Regions from separate parts of the Micromonospora sp. NPDC126480 genome, predicted to be linked through region 1. Evidence: riboswitches for the same ligand, from Rfam matches in the RefSeq annotation. Region 1 holds a riboswitch; the other holds the start of a gene.
The links. Region 1 has a riboswitch for thiamine pyrophosphate ahead of thiE (thiamine phosphate synthase). Riboswitches for the same ligand answer to the same signal wherever they lie in the genome.
Positions count from the first base shown of each region.

Region 2: it holds a riboswitch for thiamine pyrophosphate, as region 1 does, so the genes downstream of both, ABTW87_RS24735 (ECF transporter S component) here and thiE (thiamine phosphate synthase) in region 1, are expected to answer to the same signal.

Region 1 covers NZ_JBEORU010000012.1:55,258-60,312, forward strand. Annotated here, with positions in the region: gene ABTW87_RS13765 (ThuA domain-containing protein) at 1-2,504, opposite strand, end outside; TPP riboswitch at 2,778-2,887, shown strand; gene thiE (thiamine phosphate synthase) at 2,881-3,507, shown strand; gene thiO (glycine oxidase ThiO) at 3,501-4,646, shown strand; gene thiS (sulfur carrier protein ThiS) at 4,630-4,830, shown strand; gene ABTW87_RS13785 (thiazole synthase) at 4,827-5,055, shown strand, end outside.
Region 2 covers NZ_JBEORU010000031.1:73,809-78,863, reverse strand. Annotated here, with positions in the region: gene ABTW87_RS24745 (sugar isomerase domain-containing protein) at 235-984, opposite strand; gene ABTW87_RS24740 (alpha/beta fold hydrolase) at 1,056-1,877, opposite strand; TPP riboswitch at 2,002-2,107, shown strand; gene ABTW87_RS24735 (ECF transporter S component) at 2,181-2,771, shown strand; gene ABTW87_RS24730 (ABC transporter ATP-binding protein) at 2,922-4,346, shown strand; gene ABTW87_RS24725 (energy-coupling factor transporter transmembrane component T family protein) at 4,346-5,055, shown strand, end outside.

The DNA.
Region 1 (5,055 bases):
GGGTCGGTGACCGTGATCGTGTAGCGGACCTGGTCGCCCCAGTCGAAGAAGCCGCCGTCCGGCGGGAACTCGATCTGGACCGTCGGCGCGGTGTTGCCCACCGTGACCGGCACGTTCGCCACCGCCGTGCGCCCCTTCGGGTTCGTGACGGTGAGCTGGGCGGTGTAGTTGCCGGCGGTCGCGTACGTGTGGGTGGGGTTCGGCTCGGTGGACGTCGCGCCGTCGCCGAACGCCCAGGCGTACGTCAGGGTGCCGCCGTCCGGGTCGCGCGACCCGGCGCTGGAGAACGCCACGGTCAGCGGCGCCGGGCCGGAGGTCGGTTCGGCGGCGGCCACCGCGATCGGGGCCCGGTGACCGGCGATGTAGTCGATCCGGTAGACCCCGGAGTTGTCGTTGTTGCCGCCGAAGCCGCTGCCCCACTCGATCAGGTAGAGCGCGCCGTCCGGCCCGAACTCGAAGTCCATCGGCCGGATGAGGCTCATCCCGGTGAGCAACTGGTTGATGTCGACAAGCGACCTGCCGTCCGCGGTGACCTGCAGCGCGTACATCTTCGACTGGTTCCACTCGCCGAACATCGCCTTGCCGTCGTAGTACGCCGGCCACTTGCGGTCCGAGTCAAGGTCCGGGTCGTACCGGTAGACCGGGCCGCCCATCGGCGCGCCGCCGCCACCGATCTCCGGGTAGCGCGGGTCGCCGCCGTAGCCGTAGTCGACGGTGGCCGGGACGGCCGGCGGCAGGTCGGTCAGGCCGGTGTTGTTCGGCGAGTCGTTCACCGGGGCGGCGCAGTTGAACTTCGCCCCGCTCGGCCCGGACGGGAACTGGTAGTCGTTGTACGCCTCGTTGGTCCCGGTGCAGTACGGCCAGCCGTAGTTGCCGGGGGCGGCGACGATGTTCCACTCCACCAGGCCCTCGGGGCCGCGGTTCGGGTTGTCCGAGGCCGCGTCCGGCCCGTAGTCGGCGACGTAGAGGGTGTCGGTGGCGGGGTCGATGCCGATCCGGAACGGGTTGCGGAAGCCCATCGCGTAGATCTCCGGCCGGGTCTTCGCCGTCCCCGCCGGGAAGAGGTTGCCGTCCGGGACGGTGTACGTCCCGTCGTCCTCCGGGTGGATCCGGAGCACCTTGCCGCGCAGGTCGTTGGTGTTGCCGGAGGTGCGCTGCGCGTCGTAGTCGACCCGCCCCGGGCGCTCGTCGATGGGCGTGTACGCGTCGGAGGAGAACGGGTTGGTGTTGTCCCCGGTGGCCAGGTAGAGGTTGCCGGCGGAGTCGAAGGTCATGCTGCCGCCGGCGTGGCAGCAGGTGTTGCGCTGGGTGTCGACCCGCAGCACCTGCTTCTCGCTGGCCGGGTCGATCGTGTCGCCGGCCACGGTGAACCGGGACAGCAGGTTGCGGGCCACGCCGTCGTTCGGCGCGTAGTAGAGGTAGACCCACCCGTTGGTGGCGAAGTCCGGGTCGAGGCGGATGCCGATCAGGCCGTCCTCGTTGCCGGTGAAGACGTCGAGGTCGAGGGCGGTGACGGTGTTGCCGGTGTCCGGCTTGACGATCTGCACGCGACCGTCGCGCTCGATGTAGAAGACCCGGCCGTCGGGGGCGACGTCCAGCTCCATCGGGTTGCTGGTGTTGCTGTCCAGCGTCACCTTCTCGAAGCTCTCGGTCAGCGAGGCACCGCAGTCGGCGTCCTGCACACCGGCAGCGGTCCGGATGCCGCCGAGCAGGTGGGCGAGGAACTCCGGCTCGGCGTACGACTCGCGGGTGTGCCCGCCGCCGGTGTACCAGGCGCGGCCGCCGTCGAAGTCCTGACACCAGGCGATGGGGTGGTCGTGGCCCATCGCGCCCGCGCCGGGTGCGTAGCTGGTCTCGTCGAGGGTGGCCAGGACGTGCACGTCACCGCGCGGGTTGGACTGGTAGTTGTACCACTCGTCGAAGCGGGACCAGCGTTCCGGCAGGTCGGCCGTGGACGGGTGTGCCTGGTCCTCCACCTTGACCGTGGCCTGCTGGTTGGCCGGGTGGCTGGCGAAGTACGCGCCCACCAGGTCCCCGTACCAGGCCCAGCTGTACTCGGTGTCGGAGGCGGCGTGGACGCCGGCGTACCCGCCACCGGCCCGGATGTAGCGCTCGAACGCCGCCTGCTGGTCCGCGTTGAGCACGTCGCCGGTGGTGGAGAGCCAGACGACCGCCCGGTAGCGGGCGAGGTTCTCGTCGGTGAAGGCGGCACCGTCCTCGGTGGTGTCGACGTTGAAGCCGTTGTCGGCGCCGAGCTGCTGGATCGCGGCGATCCCGGTGGGGATGGAGTCGTGCCGGAAGCCGGCGGTCTTCGAGAAGACCAGGATCGAGAACGGCTCGTCTTCGGCGGCGGCCGGCGCGGGGGCCGCGGCGGGTGCGGCCTGGGCGGCGGGGACGGTCCGGGCGGCTTGGGCCGCGGGCGCTGCGACGAGAGCGGTCGCGGCGAGGCCGAGGGTGAGCAGGGCGGCGGTGAGGGGTACGTGGGCACGGCGCGGTTGGGACACTCGTGTCTCCTTTGTCCTGCTGGACAGGGGTCACGGGGGCCGGCTCGCCGAAGACCGTCCCAGGTGGAGCCGGTCCGAACGCCTTGCCGGGGCGCCCGTCCGGCATTTTGTCGACTCGCTGAACAAATTAGTCCCGTTACATCGATCCATGGCAAGTTCTCGATGGGTAACGTTTCGGCAACGGTCGGCGACATACCGCCCCGGACAGTGCAAAGCGTGCGGTCCCGGGTGCCGCGCCTTGGCAGCCCGGCGTATCTGTCGTACGGTGACACGCAAGTGACCCACGGGAGCCCGGTGGACCGGGCTGAGAGGGGGGCTGTGAGCCCCCGACCGTCGAACCTGATCCGGGTAATGCCGGCGCAGGGAGGAGTTTGCCGTGCCGTCCCTCGGGCGACTGCATCTCATCACCGACACCCGACCCGGGCGGGATCCGCTCGCCGTGGTCCGGGCCGCCCTGCCGGTGGCCCGCACCGAGCTGGTCGTACAGGTCCGGGTAACCGACGACGCGACCGACCGGGAGGCGTACGACCTGGCCCGCCGGGTGGTCGCGCTCTGCGCGCGGTACGGGGCGGCCTGCCTGGTGAACGACCGCCTGCACGTGGCCCTGGCCGTGGGTGCCGCCGGTGGGCACGTGGGCGCCGACGACCTGCCGGTCGGGGCGGCCCGCGCCGTGCTCGGCTCCACCGCCGTCCTGGGGGCCACCGCACGCGACCCGGGAGCCGCCGCCGAGGCGGTCGCCGCGGGGGCCAGCTACCTGGGGGTCGGGCCGTACCGGCCCACGTCGACGAAGGACGGGCTTCCAGCGGCGATCGGTGCCGACGGCGTCCGGGCGGTGGCCGGGGCGGTGGACGTCCCGGTGATCGCCATCGGGGGAGTGACGGCGGAGGACGTGCCCGCGTTGCGGGCCGCCGGCGCGTACGGGGTGGCGGTGGTCGGCGCGCTCTCCGGGGCCGCCGACCCCGCCCGCGCCGCCGCCGAGCTGCTCGGGGCGCTGTCGTGTTAACAAGGGACCCTTCCTCTACCGGAGGCGTTAAGAAGGGGCCCTTCCTTGCACCGGATGTGGCGGTGGTGGGGGCGGGGCCGATCGGGCTGGCCATTGCCTGGCGGTGCGCGGCACGGGGGCTGCGGGTCGTCGTGCACGACCCCGATCCCGGGTCGGGCGCCTCGCACGTCGCGGCCGGGATGCTCGCGCCGGTCGCCGAGGCGTACTTCGGTGAGCAGGAGCTGACCCGGCTGCTCACCGAGTCGGCCGCCCGCTGGCCGGCGTTCGCCGAAGAGCTGGCCGAGGCGTCCGGCGCCGACCTGGGGTACCGGACCGAGGGCACGCTCCTGGTCGGGCTCACCGCCGACGACCTCGCCGAGGCGCGCCGGCTGTGGGCGTACCAGCAGGGGCTCGGCCTGCCGGTGACCCCCTCGCGTCCCTCCGAGCTCCGCGACCGCGAGCCGGCGCTGGCGCCCCGCGTGCGCGGCGGCGCGGTCGCGGCCACCGACCACCAGGTGGACCCGCGGCGGCTCGTTCCCGCGCTGCGCGCCGCGGCCACCGCGGCCGGCGTCACGCTGCTGCCCACGCTCGTCGAGCGGCTGTCCGACGTGGACGCGGGCGTCACGGTGGTGGCGGCCGGCTGCGGTGCCGCCGCGTTGACCGGGATGCCGGTCCGCCCGGTGAAGGGCCAGGTGCTCCGGCTCCGCGCGCCCGGCGCCGGCGCGCCGTGCTTCCGGCACGTCATCCGGGGGTACGCGGACGGCGAGCACGTCTACCTCGTCCCCCGGGACAGCGGTGAGGTAGTCGTCGGGGCGACCGTCGAGGAGCGCACCGACCCCACGGTGACCGCCGGCGCCGTGCTGCGGCTGCTCCGGGCCGCCGTCGACCTGGTGCCCGAACTGGCCGAGTACGACCTGGTGGAGACGCTCGCCGGGATGCGCCCCGGCACCCCCGACAACGCGCCGATCCTCGGCCCGCTGCCCGGCCGGGCGGACGTGCTCGCCGCCACCGGGCACCACCGGCACGGGATCGTGCTCACCCCGCTCACCGCCGACCTGATCGCGGACCTGATCGTCACCGGGACGCCGGACCCGCTGCTGGCTCCCTTCGCACCGGACCGGTTCGCAGCCGAGGAGGACAGCCATGGACGTGACCGTTAACGGCGCCGGGCGGACCCTGGCCGACGGCTCGACCGTCGCCGACCTGGTCCGCGCGGTCACCCCGCAGGAGCGCGGCCTGGCCGTCGCCGTCAACGGCGAGGTGGTGCCGCGCGGCGGCTGGCCGGCGACCGTGCTGCGCGCCGGCGACCGGGTCGAGGTGCTCAGCGCAGCGCAGGGCGGGTGAGCACGGTGACCTTCGAGCTGGGCGGCGTGACGTTCACCTCGCGGCTGGTACTCGGCACCGGCGGGGCCGCCAACCTGCACGTCCTGGAGCAGGCCGTCCGGGCGTCCGGCACCGGGCTGATCACCCTTGCCCTGCGGCGCGTCGACACCACCCCGGGCGGCTCGGGGGGCCTGCTCGACCTGCTCGACCGCTGCGGGGTACGGCTGCTGCCCAACACCGCCGGTT
Region 2 (5,055 bases), on a different contig from region 1:
ACCGCCGCCGCGGCGCACCCCCGCATCGTCGCACGCCCGCACCCGCCGTGCGCTCGCACCGCCGTGCGCTCGCACCGCCGCGCGCCCGCACCGCCGTGCGCTCGCACCGCCGCGCGCTCGCACCGCCGCGCGCTCGCACCGCCGCGCGCCCGCCTGCGGCCGGGCGGTACGCCGGGTGTTAAAAGGGGGCCCCTCCTCTACCGGAGGCGTTAACAAGGGGCCCTTCCTTACACCTCAGGCGCCGCGGCGGATGCGGCCGGCGTACCGGGCCTCGAGTTCGTCGTTGTGGGCGTCTCCGCCGGCGATGTTCGCCGACAGGTAGACCGGGGGACGCTCCCCCGCGGCGAGCAGTCGGGCCACCACCTCGACCGTGATCTGCTGGGCCAGCAGGGCCGCCGTGATCGACGAGACCGCACCGACGGCGCCGCCACCGGGCAACGGCAGGGTCGCGTCGCCGTACGGGGCGCCGTTGTCGAGCACCACGTCGGCGAAGTCGGCGAGCTTGCGCCCGGACGGGTGGCGCGAGGTCATCTGTCCGGAGTGGTCGGCGGAGGTGATGGCGATCAGCCGGTGACCCCGGTCCCGGATCAGCGAGGCGAACTCCACAATCGCTCCGTTGACGCCGGAGTTGGAGGCCAGCACGAAGATGTCCGGCGGGCGGACCGGCGCGAGGTCGTACAGCCGGTGCGCCACCGACGGCTCCCGCTCCAGGCGGGGACCGAGTACGTCCGGTGACTCGCCGCCGACCAGGACGAGGTCCCGCAGCGCGATCCGGTTCGTCGGCACCAGGCCGCCGGCCCGGCCGGCGATCTCCATCGCCAGCGCCTCGGAGTGCCCCGTGCCGAACGCGTGCACCACCCCGTCGGCGCGCAGCGCCTCGGTGATCAGGTCGGCGGCCCGGCCCACCGCCTCCCGCTGGCTCGCCGCGACGCGCCGCATCGTCTCGGTCACGACCGCCAGGAAGTCCTCGGCTCCGGGGGTCACGTCTTCTACGTCCATTCCTGCCTCTCTCGTCTCGGCCGGGGATGCCGACCCCTCACCGGGCACCGGCCCGGCTATCCGCCGGCTCGGACCAGGATCGCCTCGGCCAGCGGCGCGGGGGCCGCGTCGGGGATCCAGTGGCTCACCCCGGCCAGTTCGACGAACCGGTAGTCGCCGCTCACCTGGGCCGCGCAGGCCTCGGCGGCGGTGCGGCCGATCGCGATGTCCCGGTCGCTCCAGACGTACGTCGTCGGCACCGCCACCGGCCCGACGGCCGCCAGGTCGGTCCGGGACATCGCCCGGTACCAGTTCAGCGCCGCGGTGAGCGCGCCGGGCGCCCGCATCGGCTCGGCGTACGCAGCCACCCGGTCGGCGTCGCCGACTCCGGACAGCATCCGGCGCAGCCCGGCGGCCTTCAGCGCCAGCAACACCGTCTCCGCCTTGCCGGGCTGCCGGAACAGCAGCATGTACGCCGAGCGCGCCTTCTGCTGGGGGTCGTTCGCGAGGGCGTGCGCCATGGCGGCGGGGTGCGGCACGGAGACCGCGGTCAGCGTGCGTACCCGGTCGGGGTGCCCCGCCGCCAGGGCCCACCCGACGACCGCGCCCCAGTCGTGCCCGACCACGTGTGCCGCGTCGACGCCGAGGGCGTCCAGCACCGCGACCGCGTCGGCGACCAGCTCCGCCAGCCGGTACGCCTCGACCGCCGCCGGCCGGGCGCCGGGTGAGTACCCGCGCTGGTCGAGTGCGTAGGTGCGCAGCCCGGCGGCGTGCAGGGCCGGCGTCACGTCGCCCCACTCACCGCTGTGCTGCGGGAACCCGTGCAGCAGGAGCACGGCGGGACCGCCCTCCGGCCCAGCGTGTACGTCGAACGTGAGGCCCCGGGCGTCGATCCGCATGATCGGCAGCCTATCCAGGCCGGGCGGAAGCCGCCCGCCCCACTCCGGCCCGTCCCCGCGCTGACCTGCACGGAGATCACTTTGCCCGATGATCTTCCGGGGTGTTAGCGTCGTGGGACAACTTCACATCCGACAGGGGAGCGCACAGCGCTGAGAGTGCGGGCACCGCCCGCAGACCCTCGAACCTGATCTGGGTAATGCCAGCGCAGGGAGTTCGGTCGACCTCCAGCCGCGCCGCCGTCCGGCCGATCCGGGCGCGGCGTGCGTCTTCTCCTGGTTCGTAGCAAGGACTGGGAGGATTCGATGACTCAACCAACCACCACCCGATGGCGCACGGTCGACGTGATCGTGGCCGCCGTCATCGCCGTCGCCTTCGGCGTCATCTTCTGGGCCTGGGGCCTGCTCTGGCGGACCGTCGACCCGGCGTTCGCCTTCTTCCCGGCGGCGCAGGCGATCATGTACGGCGTCTGGCTGGTCCCGGCGGTTCTCGGCGGCCTGGTGATCCGCAAGCCCGGCGCGGCGCTGTTCTGCGAGGCGGTCGCCGCGACGATCTCCGCACTGCTGGGCTCCGAGTGGGGCGGGATCACCATCGTCCAGGGCCTGATCCAGGGGCTCGGCGCCGAGCTGGCGTTCGCGGCGTTCCGCTACCGCTCGTTCCGGCTGCCCACCGCGCTGCTCGCGGGCGCCCTGACCGGCCTCGGCGCGGCGCTGTTCGACTTCTTCGTCTGGAACGTCGAGTACGCGCTGGTCAGCTACCGGATCCCGTACGCCCTGCTGACGGTCGTCAGCGCCATGGTCATCGCCGGGGCGGGCGCCTGGTACCTGACCCGGGCGCTGGCCGAGACGGGCACCCTGGACCGTTTCCCCGCCGGCCGCGAACGCGCCGCCGTCTGACCCCCCCACCCGGCCGTGTTGATCAAGAGGTTTGCGTCAACGATCGAGGGCTTTCCTGCCCCAAACCTCTTGATCAACGGGACGGGAGGGTGGTGCGGGGACGGGAGGGTGGTGCGGGGGCGGGGGGTGGCGCGGGGGCGGGGTGGCGGGGTGAGCGCGGTCATGCTGCGGGGGTTCGGGTGGCGGCACGCCGGCCGGCGGCGCTGGGCGCTGCGCGGGGTCGACCTGCGCATCGAGCACGGGGAGCGGGTGCTGCTGCTGGGGCCGTCCGGCGCCGGGAAGAGCACCCTGCTCGCCGCGCTGGCCGGGCTGCTGCCCGAGGACTCCGGCGCCCAGGAGGGCAGCGTCGAGATCGACGGCCTCGACCCGCACAAGGGCCGGGAGCGGGTCGGTGTGGTCTTCCAGGACCCGGAGACCCAGCTGGTGATGGCGCGCTCCGGTGACGACGTCGCCTTCGGGCTGGAGAACCGCGGGGTGCCCGCCGAGGACATCTGGCCCCGGGTGGACGAGGCGCTGCGCCGGGTCGGCTTCCCGTACCACCGGGACCGCCCCACCGCGGCCCTCTCCGGCGGCGAGCAGCAGCGCCTCGCCCTCGCCGGGGTTCTCGCCCTGCGGCCGAACCTGCTGCTGCTCGACGAGCCCACCGCGAACCTCGACCCGGACGGGGCGGCGCTGGTCCGCGACGCGATCGTCCGGTCGCTGGACGCCGACACCACGCTGATCCTCGTCGAGCACCGCGTGGCCGAGGCGCTGCCGCTGGTCGACCGGGTGGTCGTGCTGGAACCGGGCGGCGGCGTCCGGGCCGACGGCACACCGGAGGCGGTCTTCGCCACCCAGGGCGAGGAGCTCGCGGCCGACGGCGTCTGGGTGCCCGGCCGCCCGGTGCCACCCCGGCGGGCCACCACCCCGGCCGGCGACGCGCTGCTCACCGCCGAAGGGCTCGGCCTGCCGCCGCGGCTGGGCGCGGTCGACCTGACCGTACGCGCCGGCGAGGCGCTCGCCGTCGGCGGGCCCAACGGCGCCGGGAAGTCCACCCTGGCCCTGCTGCTGGGCGGGCTGCTCGCACCGGGAACGGGCCGGGTGGCCGCGACCGGTGAACTGGCCGGCCGGGACGCCCGCACTCCCCCGCACCGCTGGCGCGCCCCGGCGCTGGCCCGCCGGATCGGGTCGGTGTTCCAGGACCCGGAACACCAGTTCGTCACGAGCAGGGTCTACGACGAGCTGGCGCTGGGCCCGCGCCGCGTCGGCCGGCCCGAGTCCGAGGTCCGTGCCACGGTCGACGCGCTGCTCGACCGGCTGCGGCTGGCGGCGCTCGCCGGCGCCAACCCGTACACCCTCTCCGGCGGCGAGGCGCGGCGGCTGAGCGTCGCGACCGCCCTGGCCACCGCGCCCCGCCTGCTCATCTGCGACGAGCCCACGTTCGGCCAGGACCGGCGGACCTGGCTGGAGCTGGTGGACCTGTTCGCCGGGCTGCGCGACGCGGGGCACGGACTGGTGACGGTGACCCACGACGCGGAGTTCGTGGCGGCGCTCGCCGACCGTCACGTGCGACTCGAACGCCCGGCCCACCCGTGATGATCAGCCTGGAGCCGGTGGCCCGCCCGGACGCGCCGTTGGCGAGGCGCAACCCGGTGGCGAAGCTCGCGGCGGCCCTGGTCTTCTCGGTCGTGCTTGTCGCCACCCTGGACCCGGTGGCCCCGGCCATCGCCATCGGGGTGGAGCTGGCCGTGCTGCCGCTCTTCGGGGTACGCCCGGGCGTGCTCGCCCGGCGGGCGTGGCCACTGCTGCTGGGCGCCGTCGGCATCCTCGCGACGCTCGTGCTCTTCGCCGCCGAGCGCTCCGGCCGGGTGCTCGTCGACGCGGGGCCGGTCGTGGTGACCACTGGTGTGCTGCTCACCGCGCTCGGGCTGGTGCTGCGCATGTTCGCGGTGGCCCTGCCCGGGGTGATCGTCGTCGCGACCACGGACCCCACCGACCTGGCCGACGCGCTGGTGCAGAACGCGAAGGCGCCCGCCCGGTTCGCGTACGGGGCGCTGGCCGCGTTCCGGCTGGTGCCGCTGCTCGGCCAGGAGTGGCAGATGATCAGCATGGCCCGCCGGGCCCGCGGCGTGGACGCCGGCCGGAGCCCGGCGGCCCGGCTGCGGCTGTTCGTGTCGACCGCGTTCACGCTGCTGGTCGGCGCGATCCGCCGGGGCACCCGGCTCGCGGTGGCGATGGACGCACGGGGTTTCGACGCCACCACGCCCCGGACGGTGGCGCGCCGCCAGCACTTCGGCGCGGCCGA